3 regions of the Pseudomonas sp. NPDC086581 genome follow, and region 1 is predicted to be linked to each of the others. Evidence: riboswitches for the same ligand, from Rfam matches in the RefSeq annotation. Region 1 holds a riboswitch; each other region holds the start of a gene.

Region 1 (7,382 bases):
CAGCAGGCTGGCGTCCTTGCTGTGGCCGTAGGTGGTGGCCAGGAAGTTGGCGGGGAACGACTGGCGGTAGGTGTTGTACTCCATCACCGAGTCGTTGTAGGCCTGGCGGGCGAAGGCGACCTTGTTCTCGGTGCTCGACAACTCCTCGCTGACCTGCTGCAAGTTCTGCGAGGCCTTGAGGTCCGGGTAGGCTTCCAGGGTCACGTTCAGGCGGCCCATGGCGCCGCCCAGAGCGTTCTCGGCGGCGGCCAGTTGCGCCATGCGGCCGGCGTCGCCGGGTTGCTCGGAAGCGGCCTTCAAACCTGCCACCGCAGCGTTGCGCGCGGCGATCACCGCTTCCAGCGTCTCGCGCTCGTGCTTGAGGTAGGCCTTGGCGGTTTCCACCAGGTTGGGGATCAGGTCATAGCGGCGCTTGAGTTGCACCTCGATCTGCGCGAAGGCGTTCTGGTAGCGGTTGCGCAGCGCCACCAGGCGGTTGAACACGCTGATCAGCAGGAAGATGACGCCAGCGATGATGGCGAGGGTGATGATCGAAGAAACGCTCATGGGATGTCCTTATCGGCAGGCGAATGTGGCCCGATGATAGCGGAAAGCCGGCGGAGTGTTTCGCAGCTTCTCACGTCCTGCTGCACCGGTTCGTCGGCAGTGTTACGGAGCGCTTCTGAACGAAAAGCGGCCTTCGGGGAGGCCGCTTTTGCCGAACGGGTTGATTAGCGATTCAGGTATTCGGCGGTGGAGACCACTTCGGCGTAGGCAAATGCCAGGGAGGCCATATACGCCGCATGTACCTGGGCTGCCGGAACCTTCACGCCATTGAACTCCAGGTCCAGGGTGGCGCAGGCGTCGTGCAGCACGGTCACCGGGTAGCCGAAGTCGGCGGCGGCGCGCACTGCGCCATCCACGCACATGTGGCTCATGTGGCCGACCACCACCAGCGATTCCACGCCGTGCTGGTCGAGGATGGCCTTCAGGTCGGTGTCGCGGAACGAGTTGACGAAGTGCTTGAGCACCACCGGCTCGCCGGGCAGATTGGCGACCTTGCCGTGGATCTTCGCGCCGTCGCTGCCGGGAGCGAAGAACGGGGCGTCGGCGCTTTCGAATTCGTGGCGCACGTGGACCACCAGGTCACCGCGCTCGCGGAAGGCGGCCAGTACCTTGGCTGCATGGTCGGCGGCGGCTTCGATGCCGACCAGCGGCCACTTGCCGGAAGGGAAGTAGTCGTTCTGGATATCCACTAGGATGAGCGCTTGCTTGGCCATTTCCGAATTCCTTATTGAGTGGTGAGGAAGTGCGACCAGTATGGTTCGCCGCGCGCCGCGCGGTGATCAGCCGGAACGACAATAACCGGGGGAAAACTGACAATGGCTGTGGAACGGAGCGTCGTCGAGATCGGGTTGCTGCTCTATCCCGGTGTACAGACGGCGGCGCTGCATGGGCTGACCGACCTGTTCGCGGTGGCCGAGCGCATCGCCGGCGAAGAAGCCGCGCAGCAGCTGCCGGCACTGCGCGTCAGCCATTGGTCCGGTGAGGACGGCGGTGAGCCGCGGCGTGTGTTCGACACGCATCCAGGCGCCGACAGTCGCTTGGTCGCCGTGCTGGTGCCGCCCTCGTTGTTCGGGCTGCCCGACGCCGCGCCGCTGCGCAATCTCACCGACTGGCTCGCCGCGCGCCACGGCGAGGGCGCCATCGTAGGCTCGGTGTGCATCGGCGGCCTGCTGGTGGCGGAGGCGGGGCTGCTTGACGGCCGCAGCGCCACAGCCCACTGGAGTGGTGCCGAGGCCTTCGCCGAACGCTTCCCGCGCGTGCGCCTGGAAGCGCACAAGCCGATGGTGGACGACGGCGACCTGATCACCTCCGCGGGGCTGATGGCCTGGTCCGAGCTGGGCCTGCGCATCGTCGACCGCCTGCTCGGCCCGAGCATCGCCAACCGCACCGCACGTTTCCTGGTGGTCGAACACAGCGACAGCGCCCAGCAATGCGGCAGCAATTTCGCCCCGCTGCTGGGGCATGGCGACGCCGCCATCCTCAAGGTGCAGCATTGGCTGCAGGGCAACGGCGCGGTGGACGTCAGCCTCGCTGCCATGGCCGCCCAGGCTGGACTGGAAGAGCGCACCTTCCTGCGCCGCTTCCGCGCCGCCACCGGGCTCAAGCCCACCGAGTACTGCCAGCACCTGCGGGTAGGCAAGGCGCGCGAGCTGCTGGAATTCACCAACGGCACGGTGGACCACATCGCCTATACGGTCGGCTACCTCGATCCGGGCTCGTTCCGCAGCACCTTCCGCAAGATCACCGGGATGGCGCCGAGCGATTATCGCAAGCGCTTCGGGGCGAAGGTTGGCGCGAGCGCACTCAGCGATTGAGCGCAGCCTGTTTCTGCTGCATCAGCTCCATCATCAGCGGTGCCAGATCCTGGTCGGTGAGGGCAGGATGAACCTGCATGTCCAGCAGATCGTTCCACTGCATCATCCAGCGTTGTATTTCGATAGGGCTCTCGGCTTCGGCCAACCCGAAGCCGAGCATGTGCCCGACGGCATGCCAGCGGCCTAGCAGCTTTACCGCAGCATGCGGCAGTGCGCCGTTCTTGAGGAAGCGCTCGATGGCGGCATCACGGTTTTCCATGGGAATGGTCCAACTCACCAGATAGAGCATGTCGCACCTCTGGCCCGGGTCCGGGCAGTCAAGTGTCGCGGACCCGAATCGGTACCGCCGCCAGAGTCACGCCTGTTGTTTCCCAGGCGTTACAGCCGCCGGCTGGGAGCGGTTTCCTCCCGTCAGGCATAGCAGCCGTCGCCCGAAGGCGAGATGCCGCTGATCGGCGGCGCACGATGCCGTCGATCGACGGTCACACCCAGCGATCATTCTCCGCCGTGCGTTCGCCGCCCTGGTCGCCGGTGTTCAGCACCCCGCGCGGTTCGATCAGCATCACCTGCACCTCGTGCTCGGCGTAGGGCTTGTGCTCCACGCCGCGGGGCACCACGTACAGTTCGCCGGCGCGCAGGGTCAGCGGGCCGTCGCGGAAGTCGATGCGCAGCTCGCCATCCAGCACGATGAAGGTCTCGTCGGTGTCGGCGTGGCTGTGCCAGACGAAGTCGCCCTGCAGCTTCACCACCTTGAACTGGTAGTCGTTCATCTCGGCGATCACCCGTGGTTGCCAGGTTTCACTGATGCGGTCGAGCTTGGCCTGCAGGTTGATCGGTTGGCGTTGGGTCACGGTGGTGTTCTCCTTGGGATCGTTGCGTCGACACTACGACCGACCCGTCGAGCGGTCTTGCAGGAAATTGCGCTTCGATGCGGCTTACCGATTTGCTGCTGGTCGCCGCATGGCGCTGAGGGGCGAAAACGGGTGACTATGCTCAGATCATCGCGCCCGTTCTTGCTGGAGACCGCCATGTCCACGCCCGCTCCCATTGCCCGCCCCAGCGTCATCCCTTGCCTGCGCTACCGCGATGCGCCCCAGGCCATCGACTGGCTGTGCGCCACCTTCGGCTTCCAGCGGCAACTGGTGGTCGCCGATGATCATGGCGGCATCGCCCACGCGCAGCTGGCGCTGGCCGACGGCAGCGGGCTGGTGATGCTCGGGTCATTGCACGACAACGAATACGGCCGGCTGATGCGCCAGCCCGACGAGATGGGCGGCTGCACGCAGAGCATCTACGTGGTGGTGAAGGATGCCGAGGTGCTGTATCGCGCGGCAGTGGACGGCGGCGCGCAGATCGTCATCGACATCAAGGACGAGGACTACGGCGGCCAGGGTTTCACCTGCCGTGATCCGGAAGGGCACATCTGGAGTTTCGGCACCTACGATCCCTGGCACTGATCCCGCGCTTTCGCGCCAAGCCCGCAACATCCTGCCCAACCCCTGCGCTTGACGCTTTCGTCCGCCAAGTGTTCAGATTCGCCCCGTTTCAGGTGCCCCCCGCCGCCGTGCGTGGGGTGAAACGGGAAGCCGGTGCGTCGCCCTCGTGCGACCAGTCCGGCGCTGCCCCCGCAACGGTAAGCGAGCGAAGCATCCACTAGGCCACTGTGCTCAGGCATGGGAAGGCGGACGTTTCATGACCCTCGCAAGCCCGGAGACCGGCCTGGAACCTGTTTGGCAAACCCGCGGTGGGCGGGCGTGAGCCGGTTCCCGGGGCGCGCTCGTTCCGGGTGTCGCTGCGCCGCCTGCGAAATCCCGATTTCGAGGCGATCACCTTGCAACATTCTTCGTTCCTGAACCGGCGTGTCCTGCGCTGGAGTTCTGTCCTTCCTCTCTGTGTCCTTGGCTCGCAGCTCGCTGCGGCGCCGCTCGACCTGGCCGATGAAATCGTCAGCGGCCCTTCCGTGGAATCCACCACCGTGGCCGACATGGCCCGCTACGGCAGCAAGCTGGAGGTCATCGACCGCCAGCAGATCGAACGCGCCGGCCCCAGCGCCGACATCACCCGCGTGCTGCAGATGGTCGTGCCCGGCCTGTTCGTTGCGCCGAAGAACGGACCGTTCGACTACGGCACCTACTCACTGCTCGGCGGGCGTAATGACGACACGCTGATCCTGCTGGACGGCGTGCGGCTGAACAACCGCCTCTACGGCGGCATCTACATCGACACCCTGCCGACCACCGCGGTGGAGCGCATCGAAGTGCTCAAGGGCGGCCAGGGCCTGCTGTTCGGCACCCAGGCGGTGTCCGGGGTGATCAACATCGTCACCCGCAGCGCGCGGAGCCGCGAGGCGGCCGGCGAAGTGAATCTCGGCCTGGACACCTTCAAGGGCCGCAGTGGTGATGCCCGCGCCGAGAAGATCGCGCAGAACGGCCTGGGCGACCTCGGCCTGATGGCCTACGTCAGCCACAACCGCTCCGACGGCTACCAGCCCTACCGCGACCGCGACATGACCGACACGGTGAGCGACAAGCGTCGCTCCTACGACGTCAACGTATTCGGCGCCAAGGCCATCCAGGCCATCGGCGATGCCTCGCGGCTGGAGCTGTTCTACCAGTACGCCGACGCCGAGCTGGACTTCGCCCGGCCAACTTCCAACCACCACACCAGCAACAACCGCGTGCAGCAGATTGCCACGGCGACTTTCCAGCAGAGCGTCAGCGAGGACTTCAGCTGGTTCGCCAAGACCCACATCAATGACTGGGATACCCGCTACGACCGCGTCTACAACCTGCAGGGCGGCGGCACCCAGGTGCTCAATCACAACGACTACTGGGGCTTCACCGACTGGGGCGCGCAGCTCGAAGGCAAGGCGAAGCTGGCGGGCGGTCACGAGCTGGTCCTGGGCAACGACAACCAGTGGTACAAGGGCCAGGACGATGTGCTGATCATCGACAACGACAAGGCCGAGTCCCACGCGCTCTACGCCCAGCTGCGGCCGAACATCGAGGCGCTGCCCGACTGGCACCCGAGCCTGGGCGTGCGCCGCGAGGAAATCTCCGGCGGTGAAGGCGCCACCGTGTGGATGCTGACCTCGCTTTACGACCTCACGCAGCAGCTCAAGCTGCGCGGCCAGTTCGGCACCGCCTTCAAGCTGCCCACCGCCGAGCAGTTGTTCGTCAACGAGCCGGGCGATGAAGTCGGCAACCGCGACCTCAAGCCCGAGCGCAGCCGCAACGCCGAGCTGGGCCTGGACTACAACGGCGAGCTGTTCGAGCAGCCGTGGAGCGGCAGCGTCACGCTGTTCCGCCGCGAGATCACCGATCTCATCACCCTCGCGGGCGATCAGTGGGTGAACGGCAACGGCGAGATCACCGTACGGGGCATCGAAGCCAACGGTCAGTTGCAGGTTGGCCGGCACTGGCAGGTCTCGGCCGACGCCACGCGCAACCTGGTGGACAGCCGTGAGGGGGTGACGGTGAACAACATCCCGCACTTCTTCGCCCGTGTGCGCCTGGGCTATGACGACAGCCTCTGGGGGGCGGGCCTTGCCACGCGCTATATCGGCTCCATCGTCAGCGCCCAGGACGACGACTATGGCCACTACACGGTGCTCGACGGCGACGCCTACCGCTACCTCGACGCTGCCCACGCGCACCGTCTGAGCCTGCTGCTGGAGAACCTGCTGGACCGCGACTACGCCACTGGTCGCACCAGCAACGGCATCCGCCAGGTGGACAACCTCGGCCGGCCGCGCACCGCCGAGCTGCGCTACACCTTCAGCTTCTGATGAAGGCCATCCTGCTGGTCGGCCCGCTGGCCGGAGCCCAGGGCGAGCGCCTGCATCGCGAGGTATCGGCGCGTCTTGCCGGTGTCGAATGCATCGATACCGGCGAGGGTTTCGATTCGCTGTGGGCGCGGGTGCGCGAGCTCTTGGCCGAGGAGCGAGAACTGCTGCTGGTGGACCTTGAACCGACCGGCGACGGCGCCTATCTCGACTGGTTGCGGGCTGAACTGGCTGCCTTGTTCGCGGAGCACCCGCAGGCGCCGCCGCCGAAGGTCACCGCTTCTGCGCTCGGCCGGCGCGGGCTGGATGCGGCGGCGGTGCTGGCGGCGATTGATGATCCGGCGCAACAGCTGGATTGCCAGGGCGTCGGCGAAGTGCCGTCGCAGCCGGACTGGTCCGCGCCACCGCCGCACCGGCATCACCTGTTCCTCTGCACCGGGCCGCGTTGTGTGCGGCGCGGTGCGCTGCCGTTATGGAAGACCCTGCGTCGCGAGCTGATCCGCCTCGATCTGTACGAGAACGCCGAGGGCGCCCTGCTGACCCGCACCGGCTGCCAATTCCCGTGCAATCGCGGGCCGCTGCTGACGGTCTATCCCGAACGCGTCTGGTATGGCCTGCGCAGTGACGAGCAGGTGTGCCGGATGGTGGCGGAGCATTTGCGTGATGGCGTGCCGGTGGACGAACTGCGTGTGGACGGTGAGCCATGAAGCACAGGTTGCTCTTCGTAGGAGTGAGCTTGCTCGCGAACCGCTTGATGCCATGGGTATCCGGGCAGGTTCGCGAGCAATGACTAGGCGTCCCCCACGTTCCTACAGGCTGGCTAAGGCGCTCGGGGTGGCTGTGATGCTCAGCGCAATGACGGCCTCCGCCCAGGACTACCGCAACTGCGCCCAAACCTGGCGACTCGACCACCCGCCGCAGCGCATCCTCGCCCTCAACCAGCACGCCGCCGACCTGCTGCTGGCGCTCGGGGCCGGGGAGCGGCTGATCGGCGTGGCGTACATCGATGATGATCTCGATCTGACGAAGGGAAGCTATCGCGGCGTGCCGCTGCTGTCGCGCCAGTATCCGTCGGCGGAAGCGGTCTACGCGCAGCGACCGGACCTGGTGGTGGCGGGCTTCGCCTCGGCCTTCCGGCTGGGCAACCTGTCCCGCGAGGAACTGGCCGGCCATGGCGTCGCCAGCTACCTGCTGGATGCCGGTTGTGGCGTGTGGCAGGACGACCTGTTCAGCGGTGT
Region 2 (7,382 bases), on a different contig from region 1:
CGCGACCAGGTCCTGGGCGGTTATCCGCTCGATCTCCACCCACAGCGCCGAAAAGTGCACACAATGATTGATCGCCAGCGCCGCCAAGCCCTGGCTGCGCGCCTTCTCCACCAGTTTCGGCAGGCCCAGGTCGAAGGCGCATTGCGAGAAGCCCCCCTTGGCGTCCACCCGCACAATCGCCGGCGCAGGGTCGAAAAGTTCCGGCACGGCATCGGCCACCACCTTGCCGGCACGCACGGTATGGATGCAGCCCAGCAACCGCCAGACGCCGTGGGATGTGCAGCCATCGCGTTCGCCGGCCAGCACGGTGTCGGTCACCGCCTGCACGTGGGGTTCGCTGAAGCCGTTGTGGCGCAGGATCGCCACCGACAGTTCGCGCAGTTCATCCAGGGTCAGTCGGGCCACGCCATTCTCCTCAGATTGCAACAAAAGCCTGCGGCAAACCGCCGCCGGTCGGTGATCGGTCTACCATGGAGTCTCGCGCCCGGCCCCGCTTGCGCGCAATCGCCGGCAGCGACGACGATTTCGGCACAGCCTGACGACCGCATCCCGACCATCCGGTCGTCCGAAGGATTGGCCCCACGTTGCTTGGGCCAATCCAGAGCTTCGGGTAAACTTCCACATCTTTGCCTTCTCATAACGATCAGCCTGATGCCCACGACGTTCCACGAGATTCCCCGCGCGCGCCCTGCCACGCCCCTGCTCGACCGCGCCAGCACGCCGGTCGAGCTGCGTCGCCTGGGCGAAGCGGAGCTGCTGCCCCTCGCTGACGAACTGCGCCAGTACCTGCTGTACAGCGTCGGCCAGACCGGCGGCCACTTCGGCGCGGGCCTGGGCGTCATCGAACTGACGATTGCCCTGCACTACGTCTTCGACACCCCGGATGACCGTCTGGTATGGGACGTCGGCCACCAGGCCTACCCGCACAAGATCCTCACCGGGCGCCGCGAGCGCATGGGCAGCCTGCGCCAGAAGGACGGCCTGGCCGCCTTCCCGCGCCGCTCGGAGAGCGAGTACGACACCTTCGGCGTCGGCCACTCCAGCACCTCCATCAGCGCCGCCCTCGGCATGGCCATCGCCGCTCGCATGCAGGGTTCGGGGCGCAAGTCGGTGGCGGTGATCGGCGACGGCGCACTGACCGCCGGCATGGCCTTCGAAGCGCTCAACCACGCGTCGGAAGTGAAGGCCGACATGCTGGTGATCCTCAACGACAACGACATGTCGATCTCCAACAACGTTGGCGGCCTGTCCAACTACCTGGCCAAGATCCTCTCCAGCCGCACCTACAGCAGCATGCGCGAAGGCAGCAAGAAGGTGCTCTCGCGCCTGCCCGGTGCCTGGGAGATCGCCCGCCGCACCGAGGAATACGCCAAGGGCATGCTGGTCCCCGGCACGCTCTTCGAGGAGCTGGGCTGGAACTACATCGGCCCCATCGACGGCCACGACCTGCCGACCCTGATCGCCACCCTGCGCAACATGCGTGACCTCAAGGGCCCGCAGTTCCTCCATGTGGTGACCAAGAAGGGCAAGGGCTTCGGCCCGGCCGAGATCGACCCGATCGGCTATCACGCCATCACCAAGCTGGAGCCCGAGGGCGCCCCCGCCCACGCCGTGCCGAAGAAGGCCGGCGGGCCGAAATACTCCAGCGTGTTCGGCCAGTGGCTGTGCGACATGGCTGCGCAAGACCCACGCCTGGTCGGCATCACCCCGGCCATGAAGGAAGGCTCCGACCTGGTGGCCTTCGCCGACAAGTTCCCGGACCGCTACTTCGACGTCGCCATCGCCGAGCAGCACGCCGTGACCCTGGCGGCCGGCATGGCCTGCGACGGCGCCAAGCCGGTGGTGGCGATCTACTCCACCTTCCTGCAGCGCGGCTACGACCAGCTGATCCATGACGTCGCGGTGCAGAACCTCGACGTCTTGTTCGCCATCGACCGCGCCGGTCTGGTGGGCGAAGACGGCCCGACCCACGCCGGCAGCTTCGACCTCTCCTACCTGCGCTGCATCCCCGGCATGCTGGTGATGACTCCCAGCGACGAGAACGAACTGCGCAAGCTGCTCACCACCGGCCATCATTTCGAAGGCCCGGCGGCGGTACGCTACCCGCGCGGCACCGGCCCCAACGCACCCATCGAGGCGGCGCTGGAAGCGGTCGAGATCGGCAAGGGCGTGCTGCGCCGCGAAGGCAAGGCCGGCAAGGTCGCCTTCCTGGTGTTCGGCGTGCAACTGGCCGAAGCGCTGAAAGTCGCCGAGCAGTTCGATGCCACCGTCGCCGACATGCGCTTCGTCAAGCCGCTGGACGAAGAGCTGGTGCGCCAGCTGGCCGCCAGCCACGAGCTGCTGGTGACCGTCGAGGAGAACTCGGTGATGGGTGGCGCCGGCGCCGCCGTCAGCGAATTCCTCGCCCGCGAGAATATCCAGCAGCCGATCCTGCACCTGGGCCTGCCGGACTACTACGTCGAGCACGCCAAGCCCGCGCAGATGCTCGCGGAGTGCGGGCTAGACGCCGCCGGCATCGAAACATCGGTGACGGCGCGCCTGGAGGCCCTCGGCCAACGCTGAGACCGATCGGCGCATCCCTCCCCCGGAGTATTGCCAGTGACGGGCGCACCGACTAAGGTGCGCCCGTTTTCGTTCGAGGTAACGGGAAGCAGGTGAAAGACCTGCGCTGCCCCCGCAACGGTAACCGACGCGCTCCCTGCGGGAGCGCAGCATCGCCATCCGCCACTGCTTACGCGGGAAGGCGGCGATGTGACGTCGGCAGCCCGGAGACCGCCCTCGACACGCCCCGACAGGTGTTGCGGAGGGCCGCACCGTCAAGTGCGGCCTGCCGCCCTTGCCACGCCCTCCTCGAAAGTCATCCGACCGCTTTTGAGGACGTTCCATGAAACTGACCCGACTCGCCCTGGCCACCAGCCTGCTGCCCGGCCTGGCCTTAGCCGCCGACGACATCTACCGGCTCTCCGACCAGGTGATCACCTCCGCACGCCAGGCCCAGCCACGTGCCGAAGCCACTTCGGCCAACAGCGTATTCACCCGTGCCGACATCGAGCGCCTGCAAGTGCGCAGCGTTCCCGCCCTGCTCGCCCGCGTGCCCGGCGTGCAGATGGGCAGCTCCGGCGGCGTGGTCTCGTACTCCGTGCGCGGCACCAGCACCGCGCAGACCCTGGTGCTGGTGGACGGCCAGCGTATCGCCTCGGCCAGCAGCGGCATCGCCCGCCTGGATTACCTGAGCATCGACAGCATCGAGCGCGTCGAAGTGACCCGCGGCCCGCGTTCCGCACTGTACGGCGCCGACGCCATCGGCGGCGTCATCCAGATATTCACCCGCCGCGGTGACGCCGGCCTGCACCCCGAAGTACGCCTGGCTGCCGGTAGCCACGGCACCTTCGAACGCAGCCTGAGCCTGTCCGGCGGCGACGAGCAAACCCGCTACAACCTCGGTGGCAGCCTCGACGAGAGCCAGGGCTGGGACCGCACCAGCGACAACATCGGCGCCGACAGCGACGACGACGCCCAGCGCAACAAGGCCGTGCACCTGAACCTGGACCACCGTTTCAGCGAGGACTGGAAGGCCGGCCTGAACCTCAACGACCAGCGCGGCAAGAACGAATACGACGACGCCTACAACTTCGAGCCGGGCTCACCCCGCGACGAATTCCGCGTCAGCAGCTACAGCACCTACCTCGACGGCCAGATTACGAAGATGTGGAACAGCCGCCTGGAACTGGGCCGCAGCTTCGACCGCAACAAGGCCGTAGGCGCCGCCGACAGCTGGAACAACGGCACGCTGGAAACCACCCGCCACTCGGCGAGCTGGATCAACCGCCTGCAACTCGACGACGCCAACCAGCTGGCGCTGGGCGCCGACTGGTACGAAGACAAGGTCGACGGCAGCACCGCCTTCGCCGACGACCAGCGCAGCAACCGCGCCTTCTTCGCCCAGCACAGCTTCAAGAGCGACAACTTCGGCACCGAGCTGGGCATCCGCCACGACAACAACCAGGCCTACGGCAGCCAGAACAGCTGGAACGCCGCCCTCAGCCTGCCGGTAGGCGACAGCCAGACCTGGATCGCCAGCTACGGCGAAGGCTTCCGCGCGCCGACCTTCAGCGACCTCTACTACCCCGGCGCCAGCAACCCGGACCTGAAGGCCGAGACCTCGAAGACCTACGAGCTGCAATGGCGCGGGGACTTCTCCGGCACGCACCTGGAAGCCTCGCTGTACCGCACCGAGATCGACGACCTGATCGCCTGGGACAGTACCAGCAACCAGCCGGAGAACATCAACAAGGCACGCATCAATGGCTTCGAGGCCAGCGTCGCCCGCGACGTGCTCGGCTGGCAGGCCGCCCTCGGCCTGAGCCTGATCGACCCGCGCGACCGCGACACTGGCCATACCCTGCCGTACCGCGCGCGCCGCACCCTGAGCCTGGATCTGGATCGCCAGTTCGGCGCCTTCGGCGTCGGCGGCACCTGGCGCGCAGTCAGCCAGCGCTACGACGACGCGGCCAACACCCGCGAGCTGTCCGGCTACGGCGTGCTCGACCTGCGCACCAGCTGGCTGGCCAGCGACGAGATTCGCTTCGACCTGAAGCTGGATAACGCCCTGGACCGCGACTACACCCTGGGCGACTACCTGCGCCCGACCAGCCCGACGGACTACATGGGCGAAGCCCGCCCGTATCGCGAACCAGGCCGTACCGCCCTGCTGGCGGTGACCTGGACGCCGGAGCTGTAAGCGAAGCGGCCTGACGCCCCCTCACCCTAACTCTCTCCCGGAGGGAGAGGGGGCCGTTCGGCGCAGGGCGAAACTACAGTTTCGTAGGGCGCATAACCTGGAACAGGTTATCCGCCGCACACTCCTCCGGCGGATAACGCTGGCGCGTTATCCGCCCTACCGCCCAGACAGAACACCGGTGTGGAAATGGGTTCGCGAGGAAGCTCGCTCCTGCAGGTCCTGTTTACGCCGAAGCTTCGGAGTTTGCCGGGCTGCTCTTCGTAGGAGCGAGCTTGCTCGCGAACCCGCACAACCACGGGCTTAGACCAGAACCCCCGCCATCCGCCCCAGCTCCGCGCAATCGCGCGCATGCCAATCGGTCAGTTCGGGCCAGGGGTTTTCTGGCAGGTTCACCAGCGCACTGCGCGCCCCGGCGGCGCGGGCGCAGTCGAGGTCGAAGCGGTAATCACCCACCATGAGCATCTTCTGCGGCACCACGTCCCAGCGCGCGGCGAGGCGCAGCAAGCCGTCCGGACTGGGCTTGGGATCGGCTTCGCCACGGCCGAGAACATCCTCGGTGAGGAAGCAATCGCCGATACCGATGGCGTCCAGCGTAATCAGCGCCAGCTCATGGGCATTGCGGGTAAGGATGCCCAGTCGGTAGCCAGCGCCATGCAGCGCTCGCACCAGCTCCACCGCACCCGGCGCGGCTCTCGAAGCCACCGCCAACTCGCGCTCGTGCTCCAGCAGCCAGGCATGCTTGGCCGCCGCTTCGTCCTCCGGCAGCGCGGCCAGGTGGGTGAGGATATCGTGCTCCTGGGGAATCCCCAGGGCGCGCTTGATCGCCGGAAAATCGTGCACTGCCAGGGTCAGGGTGCCGTCCATGTCGAACACCCAGTGGCGGATGCTTTCCAGCGTCATGCCCAGTCCTCGCGGCGACGGATCAGGCCTTCCTGGGTCGAGGAAGCGACCAGCTGGCCGTCACGATTGAAGATACTGCCGCGCACGAAGCCGCGGCCGTTGCCGGCCCAGGGGCTGTCGATAGCGTAGAGCAGCCACTCGTCCGCCCGCAGGTCGCGGTGGAACCACACGGAATGGTCGATGGTGGCGACCTGCATGTCCTTCTGCCACACCGAGCGGCCGTGGGGCAGCAACGAGGTGGTGAGGAAACCGAAGTCCGAGGCGTAGGCGAGGATGTACTTGTGCAGCGCCGGGATGTCCGGCAGCTTGCCGTCGGCGCGCAGCCAGAGGTACTTGATCGGCTCGCCGACCTCGGGGTCGTACGGGTCGTTCTCGGTCACCGGGCGGATTTCGATGGGCTTGGGATAGAGCAGTTTGTCGCGGATGCGCTCGGGGAACTGCGCAGCACTGCGCTTCTTCAGCTCCTGGTCGGTCGGCAGGTTCTCCGGGCCGACCACGTCGGGCATGCTGATCTGGTGCTCGAAGCCTTCCTCATCGGTCTGGAACGAGGTGCTCAGGGCGAAGATCGGCTGGCCCTTCTGGATCGCGGTGACGCGGCGGGTGCTGAAGGTGCCGCCGTCGCGCACGCGGTCGACCTGGTAGACGACCGGCTTGCTGGCGTCGCCGGGGCGCAGGAAGTAGCCGTGCATGGAGTGCACGTGGCGCTCCGGGTCCACCGTCTGGCTGGCCGCCGACAGCGCCTGGCCGAGCACCTGCCCGCCGTACAGCTGGCGGAACCCGAGGTCCTGGCTCGTGCCGCGGAACAGGTTCTCTTCGATCTGTTCCAGGCTCAGCAGAGCCACCAGGTTGTCCAGGATCTGGGTCATGCGCGTTGTTTCCTCAATTGCGGTCTTGCTGAAGTGGGAGTCGGCGCGGCGACGGATAAGCGGGAAGGCTGCTGAGGCGTTCGTCCCACACGGCGCGGCCGATGGTGAAATGATAGAGGCTGACCGGGCAGTCCGGACCACCGCCGAGCAATTCGTCCAGCGCCGGATCGAAATAGCAGCCGATGCCGGTGCCCGACAGGCCCGCCGCTTCGGCTTCCAGGTAGAGCAACTGGCCGACCTGTCCGGCTTCCCAGTACAGGCGCGGGTAGGTCCACGCGCCCTCGGTCAGCGCGGCGTCGAGATCGGCCAGCATGGCGAAGGCAATGCAGCCGTCACTGGCAATGTCCTGCCCGCAGGAGAGGAGCGCCGACAGCCCGCGCGCATCGCCGGAGAGCAGGCGATACAGCGGCACGCCGCTCTCCTCCACCGGTTGCCACAGGTAATCCTCGCGCAGTCCCCCCGCCGCGCGGCCACTGCGGCCGAGCCAGTACAGGCCCGGCTCCAGGCCCTGGACGCGATGGACGAAGAGCAGCAGGTCGATGCGCGTCGGCTCGCCGGTGCAGGCGAAAGGCACGGACGAGAGCTCGGGCATCAGACGGCGCAGCCAGGCATACAACAGGTCGGCGTGAATACCGCTGCGGCCGTCCATGGACTGGGCGCTGCGCCGGCGATGCAGGATCGGGCGCAGCGGCAGGCCGGGGTTATCCACAGCCGCCTCGGCGTGCGTTGCCCACCAGTCACGGGCCGGCAGCGCGGGCGCGCGGCACAGCTGATGCACGCGCTCCAGCTCCGGCCAGTGGCGATAGTCCCGCGACAGGCGATTGGGCGTACCGGCCAGCGGCAGCTCGGCGAGCCCCTTGAGCAGCGTAATCGGC
Region 3 (7,382 bases), on a different contig from region 1:
GCTCGCCCACCGCCAGCACCAGCCCCGGTTTGGTGACGATGCCAACGCCCTCTCCCGCGTGGAAGCGCACACCGGGTTCAGCGCTCAGGGCGACGCGGGCGAAGACCAGCGCACCGTGGGTCACGTCCGGGTCGTCGCCGGCATCCTTCAGCGTGCCGGCTTCGGCACCCTCGGCGGTGAGCCGGCAGAACTCCAGGCGCAAGGTCGCACTGCGCTCCTTGGGCAGGACGATCTGCGCAGCGTCCAGCGTTTCACCGGTGAGCAGCAGACGCGCGGCGGCCAGGCTGGTGGCGGTGGCGCAGCTGCCGGTGGTGTAACCGCTGCGCAGCGGGCGGGGTTCTTCCGGAGTCTCTTCGCGCATCGTCAATCGGCCAGGGGCTTGCGCACTTCCAGCAGGGTGATCGGCAACGCCGCGCGCCAGGTATCGAAGCCGCCCAGCGGCTGGGCCTGGGACACCGACAGGCGGGTCAGTTCGCCGCCGATGCGGGCGCGCCAGCTGAGCAGCATGGATTCGCTCTGCAGGGTGACCGCGTTGGCGACCAGCCGGCCGCCGGGCTTGAGTTGCTCCCAGCATTGCTCGAACACACCAGGCAGGGTCACACCGCCGCCGATGAAGATCGCATCGGGGCGCTCCAGACCCTGCAAGGCTTCCGGCGCGGCACCGCAGACCAGTTGCAGCGCCGGCACGCCAAGGGCGTCACGGTTGAAGCGAATGTGCTCCTGGCGCCCGTCGTTGGCTTCGATGGCCAGCGTGCGGCAGCTCGGATGTGCGCGCATCCATTCGATGCCGATGGAACCGCAACCGGCGCCGACATCCCACAGCAGCTCACCGGGCTTCGGCGCCAGCCGCGCCAGGGTTACGGCGCGAACATCGCGCTTGGTCAGTTGGCCGTCATGGCGGTAGACCTCGTCCGGCAGGCCGGTGGTCAGCGGCAGGCGAACAGCGTCAGCACCCGCCACGCATTGCACCGCAACGAGATTCAGCGCGGCGGTCTCGCTCGGCGACCAGTCGCTGGCGAGTCCGTCGATGCGTCGCTCCACCTCGCCGCCCAGGTGCTCCAGCACGCTGAGGCGACTCGCGCCGAAACCCCGTTCGCGCAGCAGCGCAGCGATGGCCGCCGGGCTGCTGCCATCGTTGCTGAGGATCAGCAGCTTCGCGCCGTCGTGGATCTGCGCATTGAGTGCCGCCAATGGGCGCGCCACCAGCGACAGCAGCGTGCAGTCCTGCAACGCCCAGCCCATCCGCGCGGCAGCGAGCGAAGCGGAAGACGGCGCGGAAAGTACGAGCATTTCCTCGGACGGAATCTGACGGGCAAGGCTTGCGCCGACGCCGAACAGCATCGGGTCGCCGCTGGCCAGCACGCAGGTCGGCTCACCGCGTCGACGCAAGACCGGCTCCAGGCTGAACGGGCTCGGCCAGGCCTGGCGACGGGCGCCCAGGCAATGCGGCAGTAACTCCAGCTGGCGTGGCGCGCCAATCACTTCGCTGGCGGCGAGCAGGGCGCGGCGCGCGGCCTTGCCGAGGCCGGCATAGCCGTCCTCGCCGATGCCGACAATGGTCAGCCAGGGCGTCATGAAATGTCCTCAGGGGTGCGACGATCGATCCGACGGGCAGGCTTTTCCTGCCTCCGAACAAAGCAGGCATAATACCCGCTTCGTCGGTGCTCGTAGGACGCTTCGCCTTTTGCGGTGAAGTTTCTCAGAGCCGAAGAGGGAACACGGTTAAGCCGTGGCTGCCCCCGCAACTGTAAGCAGCGAGTCCGCGCAATGCGGCGACACGAGAACGACGTTCCGTGCCGCCGGCCAGGCCACTGGGCAACCGGGAAGGCCGCGCTGGATGAGGACCTGCCAGCCAGGAGACCTGCCGACGAAACCAGTCGCGCGTGCAGACATCGAGCGGGGTGTATCGGTGTCGTGAAGTCCCCTTTGGGGGATTCGCAGGTCACCGCGATCCAGCCCTGGTGACCACCGTGCAAGACCCTTCAGCCCTGCCCGTCCGTCCGCATGCCTGCCCCGGCCTGCTGCGCATCGTGGCCTCCCGCGATGGGGGCATCTGCCGCCTCAAGCTGCCTTGCGGGCAACTCGACGCCAACGCCGCGCGCGCCATCGCCCTGGCGGCCGAACGGCATGCAGACGGCGTGCTCGAAGCGACCAACCGCGCCAACCTGCAAATTCGCGGCGTACATGCCGGCGCCGAAAATGCGCTGAGCCGTGAACTGCTGGCCGCCGGCCTCGGCCCGCGTGAGCTGGCTTCGGACGACGTGCGCAACCTGCTGGTCAGCCCGGCGCTCGGCCTGGACACTGGCAGCGCGTTCGACGCGAGCCCGCTGGCCCGCCAGCTGCTCGACCTGCTGGAGCACACCCCGCGCTTCCACGGCCTGTCGCCCAAGTTCGGCATCCAGCTGGACGCCGGCGAAACGCTGGCGATGCTGGAACACCCCAACGATCTCTGGCTTTCGGCCATGTCCGACGGTGCCGCGCCGCTGTTCGCCTTCGGCCTGGCCGGCTGCCCACCGCAGCGCGAGACCGATCGCCCTGCTCTCGCCGCCGTCAGCGCCGAACAGGTACCGCTGCTGGTGGAAACTCTGCTGCACCTGTTCCTCGATCTTGCCGGCGACGGCCAGACGCGCATGCGCCACCTGCGCGAGATGCTTCGCGATGAAGTGCTGCTGGAGCGCCTGCAGCAACGCCTGCCCTTCCCGCTGCAACTCGGAGCGGCTGTGGATAACTGGCGACGTCCTGCGCCGCAGGCTTTCGGCCATCTCGGAATTCAGCCCCAGCGTCAGCCGGAACGGGTCATGGTCGGCGCGGGATTCGTCCTCGGACGCCTCGACAGCACCACCCTGTTCGGCCTCGCGGATCTTGCCGAGCGCTTCAGCGTCGGACAGCTGCGTCTGACGCCCTGGCAAAGTCTGATCCTCCCTGGCGTGGCACAAACCGATGCCGCCGTCGTGCTCGGCGCGCTGGCCAACCTCGGCCTGGTGATCGACGCCGCGCAGCCGCTGTCGCGCCTCGTCGCATGCAGCGGTTCCAGCGGTTGCGCCCGTGGGCTGGCCGACACTAAGGCCGATGCGCTGCGCCTGGCCGAGCGCCTGCGCCACGCACCGCCGGCCGGTGTACACCTGTGCGGCTGCCCGCGCTCCTGCGCCGCCGCCCACGTCGCCCCTTACACCCTGCTGGCCGTCGCCGACGGCCGCTATGACCTGTTCCGTCGCGCCGATGGCGTGGCCGGCTTCGGCCAGCCAGTGGCGCGCAACCTTTCCCTCGATGCCGCCGGCGACCTGCTGGCCGCACCCGGAGCCCTCACCGATGCTTGATTACATTCGCGACGGCCAGGCGATCTACCGCCAGTCCTTCGCCACTATTCGCGCCGAAGCCGACCTGTCCGGCATTCCCGCCGACCTCGAGAAACTCGCCGTGCGGGTGATCCACGCCTGCGGCATGGTCGACGTCGTGCAGGACCTGCACTTCTCCGCCGGCGCCGGGGCCATCGGCCGTGCGGCGCTGGCCGCTGGCGCACCGATCCTCTGCGATGCGCGGATGGTCGCCGAGGGCATCACCCGCGCGCGCCTGCCGGCCCACAACGAGGTGATCTGCACCCTCAACAATGCAGACGTACCCGACCTCGCCCGCGAACTGGGCAACACCCGCTCGGCGGTGGCGCTGGAGCACTGGCGCGAGCACCTGGAAGGCAGCGTGGTGGTGATCGGCAACGCGCCGACCGCGCTCTTCTACCTGCTGGAAATGCTCGATGCCGGCGCGCCGAAACCGGCGCTGATCCTCGGTTTCCCGGTGGGCTTCGTCGGCGCCATGGAGTCCAAGGACGCCCTCGCCGCCGACAGCCGTGGCGTGCCCTACGTGATCGTCCGCGGTCGCCGTGGCGGCAGCGCGATGGCCGCCGCCGCAGTGAACGCCCTGGCCACGGAGGTGGAGTGATGACCGGCCGCCTCATCGGCCTGGGCGTCGGCCCGGGCGACCCGGAATTGCTGACCCTCAAGGCCCTGCGCCTGCTGCGCGCCTCCCCGGTGATCGGCTATTTCGTGGCCAAGGCCAAGCACCACGCCGGCCAGGGCGGAAACGCCTTCGCCATCATCGAGCAGCACCTGCTCGATGAGCAGCAACGCCTGCCGCTGGTCTACCCGGTGACTACCGAGAAGCTGGAGCCACCGCTGACCTACGAAGGCGTGATCAGCGACTTCTATGACACCGCTGCCGAGCAGGTGGCGATGCACCTGGATGCCGGCCGCGACGTGGCGGTGATCTGCGAGGGCGACCCGTTCTTCTACGGCTCCTACATGTACCTGCATGACCGACTTTCAGAGCGGTACGACACCGAAGTCGTACCCGGCGTCTGCTCGATGCTCGGCAGTGCGGCGGTGCTCGGCGTGCCGCTGGTGTACCGCAACCAGAGCCTGTCGGTGCTCTCCGGCGTGCTGCCCGAAGACGAACTCAAGCGCCGCCTGGCCGACGCCGATGCGGCGGTGGTGATGAAGCTCGGCCGCAACTTCGACAAGGTTCGCCGCGTGCTGCGCGAGCTGGGCCGTGACGGCGGCGCCCACTACGTCGAGCGCGCAACCATGCGCGAGCAGCGCATCGTCGCGCTGGACGACGTGGACCCGATGGCCTCGCCGTATTTCTCGATGATCGTCATCCCCGGCCAGCGGTGGAACGGCTGATGCGCGCTGCCATCGTCATTCTCGGCCAGGGTGCGCTGGCTACGGCGCGACGCCTGCAGGGCGTTTATCCACAGGCGCGTGTGCTGGGTCTGAAAGACCGTGTCGAAGGCGCCGATGAATCCTACGCAAACTTCGGCGAAACCCTGCGCCAGCTCTACCGCGACGATACCCCGATCATCGCCCTGTGCGCGGCAGGCATCGTCATCCGCACCCTCGCGGCAGTGCTGGTCGAGAAAGGCGCGGAGCCGCCGGTTCTGGCAGTCGCCGAAGACGGCAGCGCGGTGGTGCCGCTGCTCGGCGGGCTCGGCGGGGTGAACCGCATGGCCCGCGAGCTGGCCGCTGCGCTGGAGGTGACGCCCGCCATCACCACCAGCGGCGAACTGCGTTTCGGTGCCTGCCTGCTCGACCCGCCACCGGGCTATGCGCTGGCGGATATCGAACAGGGCAAGCGCTTCGTCTCCGACCTGCTGGGGGGCGACACCCTGCGCATCGAGGGCTACGCGCCCTGGCTGGAGGAACTGGACCTGCCGCTGGCCGACGACGCCGCGCACACCCTGCGTATCGATGCGCGCGTCGTGGGCATCGCGCAGAACGAGCTGCGCATCCATCCGCGCCTCGTCCTCGCCCACGTCACGCTGGTGGACTCGCAACTGCCCGAGCGCATTCGCCAGGGCCTGGCGCAGGCCGGGCTGGCCGAGGCGTCGCTGGCCGCGCTGGTGGCGCCGCGCTGCCGCATGGCCGATCCGGCGCTGGCGGAGGCCGCCCGTGAGCTGGGCGTGCCACTGCGGTTCATCCACAGCGACGATGAGTTGCCGCCGGCTGTGTTGCATGGCGACTCCTTCCATCTGCACCGCACCGCCACGCCAGCTGAAGCCCAAGGCATCGGTCAGCCGCGCGGACGACTCAGCGTGATCGGTCTGGGCCCCGGCGCCAGCGACTTCATGATCCCCGCCGTGCGCCGCGCGCTGGACGAAGCCCAGGACCTGCTCGGCTACGAGACCTACGTGAAGATGGCCGAGCCGTTGCGCGACGACCAGGTGCGCCACTGCACCGACAACCGCGAGGAAATGCAGCGCGCCCGTCATGCCTTCGAACTGGCCGCCAGCGGCCGGCGCGTGGTGGTGATTTCCTCCGGCGACCCCGGCGTGTTCGCCATGGCCGCCGCGGTGATGGAAGCCCTGCACGAGAGCAGCGACCCGCATTGGCATGGCGTGGAGCTGGAGGTACTGCCGGGCGTGTCTGCTGCGCTGGCGGCTGCCGCCAAGGCCGGTGCGCCGCTGGGGCATGACTTCTGTCTGATTTCCCTGTCGGACAACCTCAAGCCCTGGGACACCATCGAAAAGCGCCTGCACCATGCCGGCGCCGCCGACCTGGCCATGGCCTTCTACAACCCGATCTCCAGGGCACGCCCCTGGCAACTGGGACGCGCGCTGGAAATCGTCCGCCGCCACCGCACGCCGGAAACCCTGGTGGTGCTCGGCCGCGATATCGGCCGCCCGGCGGAAGCCCTGCGCGTCGTTACCCTCGGCGAACTGGTGCCGGAGATGGTGGATATGCGCACCCTGGTAATCATCGGCTCGTCCCTGACCCGGCGCTTCCCCCGCGCTGGCGGTGGCGACTGGGTGTATACGCCACGCTGGTATCGCTGACAGCTCTAACGCCGATAGCGACCGTTGGCGTCCACGTAGGATGGCGTGAAGCGATACCCACCCTACGAAGCTCCATCCTGGAATTTAGCGCCAGGAATTGCCCTCTCCCACAGGGAGAGGGCTGGGGTGAGGGGAAAACCCAGGCACGGCGCAACCAGGCGGACCGTCCACCGATAAAGAGTCGGGGGCACTGGGTCTTTCAGACACATCTTGCAAATGGCCATCGCCTTGTTGAAAATGCGATAAATTATCATTTGCAACCTTGCGCCCCCATGTCCTCGACCTTCGACGTCCAGTCGCTCTACAGCGACCATCACGGCTGGCTGCACAACTGGCTTCGCGGCCGGCTGGGCAACGCCGCCGATGCCGCCGACCTGGCCCAGGACACCTTCCTGCGCGTATTGCTCAGGCCCGAGCGCGTCGAACTGCATACCCCGCGCGCCTTCCTGCGCACCGTCGCCCGCGGCCTGGTGATCGACCACTGGCGTCGCCAGGAGCTGGAGCGCGCCTACCTCGACTCCATCGCCCACCTGCCGGAAGCGCAGATGCCATCAGCGGAAGAGCGGCACAATATCCTCCAGTTGCTGGAGAACATCGCCCGTCTGCTCGACGGCCTCAAACCGAAAGTACGCAGCGCTTTCCTGCTGGCCCAGTGCGAAGGCATGCCCCATGCGCGAATCGCAGAAGAGCTGGGCGTCTCGATACGCTCGGTGGAGCGCTACATCGCCGAAGCGCTGTTCCACTGCTACCAGCTGCGGTACGCCGAGTGAGCGGCGCCAGCGCCACGCCCGATCCGCGGGTGGTGAAGCAGGCCATCCAGTGGACCCTGCGCCTGAGCGGCAATGCCGATGCTGAGTTGCTCAGCGCCTGCGAGCACTGGCGCCAGGCCAACCCCGAACACGAAACCGCCTGGCTGCGGGTGCAGGCGCTGAACAGCGAACTGGCCGCCGGCTACCAGGCCGTGCCCGGCGCCCGCGTGGCGCTGGAGACGCTGGAAAGCACCAGCCAGCGCCTGCAGCGGCGCCAGGCGCTCAAGCTGCTCTCGACCTTCGCCATC

The links. Region 1 has a riboswitch for cobalamin ahead of ACIPK7_RS02735 (TonB-dependent receptor plug domain-containing protein). Riboswitches for the same ligand answer to the same signal wherever they lie in the genome.
Region 2: another riboswitch for cobalamin. It lies ahead of ACIPK7_RS19285 (TonB-dependent receptor domain-containing protein); the one in region 1 lies ahead of ACIPK7_RS02735 (TonB-dependent receptor plug domain-containing protein).
Region 3: another riboswitch for cobalamin. It lies ahead of cobG (precorrin-3B synthase); the one in region 1 lies ahead of ACIPK7_RS02735 (TonB-dependent receptor plug domain-containing protein).

The regions. Positions count from the first base shown of each region.
Region 1 covers NZ_JBIVBR010000001.1:555,386-562,767, reverse strand. The annotation lists gene ACIPK7_RS02765 (LemA family protein) at 1-546, opposite strand, end outside; gene ACIPK7_RS02760 (cysteine hydrolase family protein) at 711-1,259, opposite strand; gene ACIPK7_RS02755 (GlxA family transcriptional regulator) at 1,362-2,360, shown strand; gene ACIPK7_RS02750 (DUF3303 domain-containing protein) at 2,350-2,649, opposite strand; gene ACIPK7_RS02745 (cupin domain-containing protein) at 2,843-3,211, opposite strand; gene ACIPK7_RS02740 (VOC family protein) at 3,389-3,817, shown strand; cobalamin riboswitch at 3,891-4,098, shown strand; gene ACIPK7_RS02735 (TonB-dependent receptor plug domain-containing protein) at 4,291-6,147, shown strand; gene ACIPK7_RS02730 ((2Fe-2S) ferredoxin domain-containing protein) at 6,147-6,851, shown strand; gene ACIPK7_RS02725 (ABC transporter substrate-binding protein) at 6,988-7,382, shown strand, end outside.
Region 2 covers NZ_JBIVBR010000009.1:190,120-197,501, reverse strand. The annotation lists gene ACIPK7_RS19295 (Ldh family oxidoreductase) at 1-405, opposite strand, end outside; gene dxs (1-deoxy-D-xylulose-5-phosphate synthase) at 652-2,562, shown strand; cobalamin riboswitch at 2,600-2,796, shown strand; gene ACIPK7_RS19285 (TonB-dependent receptor domain-containing protein) at 2,885-4,741, shown strand; gene ACIPK7_RS19280 (HAD family hydrolase) at 5,042-5,641, opposite strand; gene tesB (acyl-CoA thioesterase II) at 5,638-6,507, opposite strand; gene ACIPK7_RS19270 (nitroreductase family protein) at 6,521-7,382, opposite strand, start outside.
Region 3 covers NZ_JBIVBR010000009.1:47,198-54,579, reverse strand. The annotation lists gene ACIPK7_RS18595 (cobalt-precorrin-5B (C(1))-methyltransferase) at 1-361, opposite strand, end outside; gene cbiE (precorrin-6y C5,15-methyltransferase (decarboxylating) subunit CbiE) at 364-1,575, opposite strand; cobalamin riboswitch at 1,643-1,884, shown strand; gene cobG (precorrin-3B synthase) at 1,962-3,317, shown strand; gene ACIPK7_RS18580 (precorrin-8X methylmutase) at 3,310-3,936, shown strand; gene ACIPK7_RS18575 (precorrin-2 C(20)-methyltransferase) at 3,936-4,676, shown strand; gene cobJ (precorrin-3B C(17)-methyltransferase) at 4,676-6,325, shown strand; gene ACIPK7_RS18565 (sigma-70 family RNA polymerase sigma factor) at 6,598-7,095, shown strand; gene ACIPK7_RS18560 (FecR domain-containing protein) at 7,092-7,382, shown strand, end outside.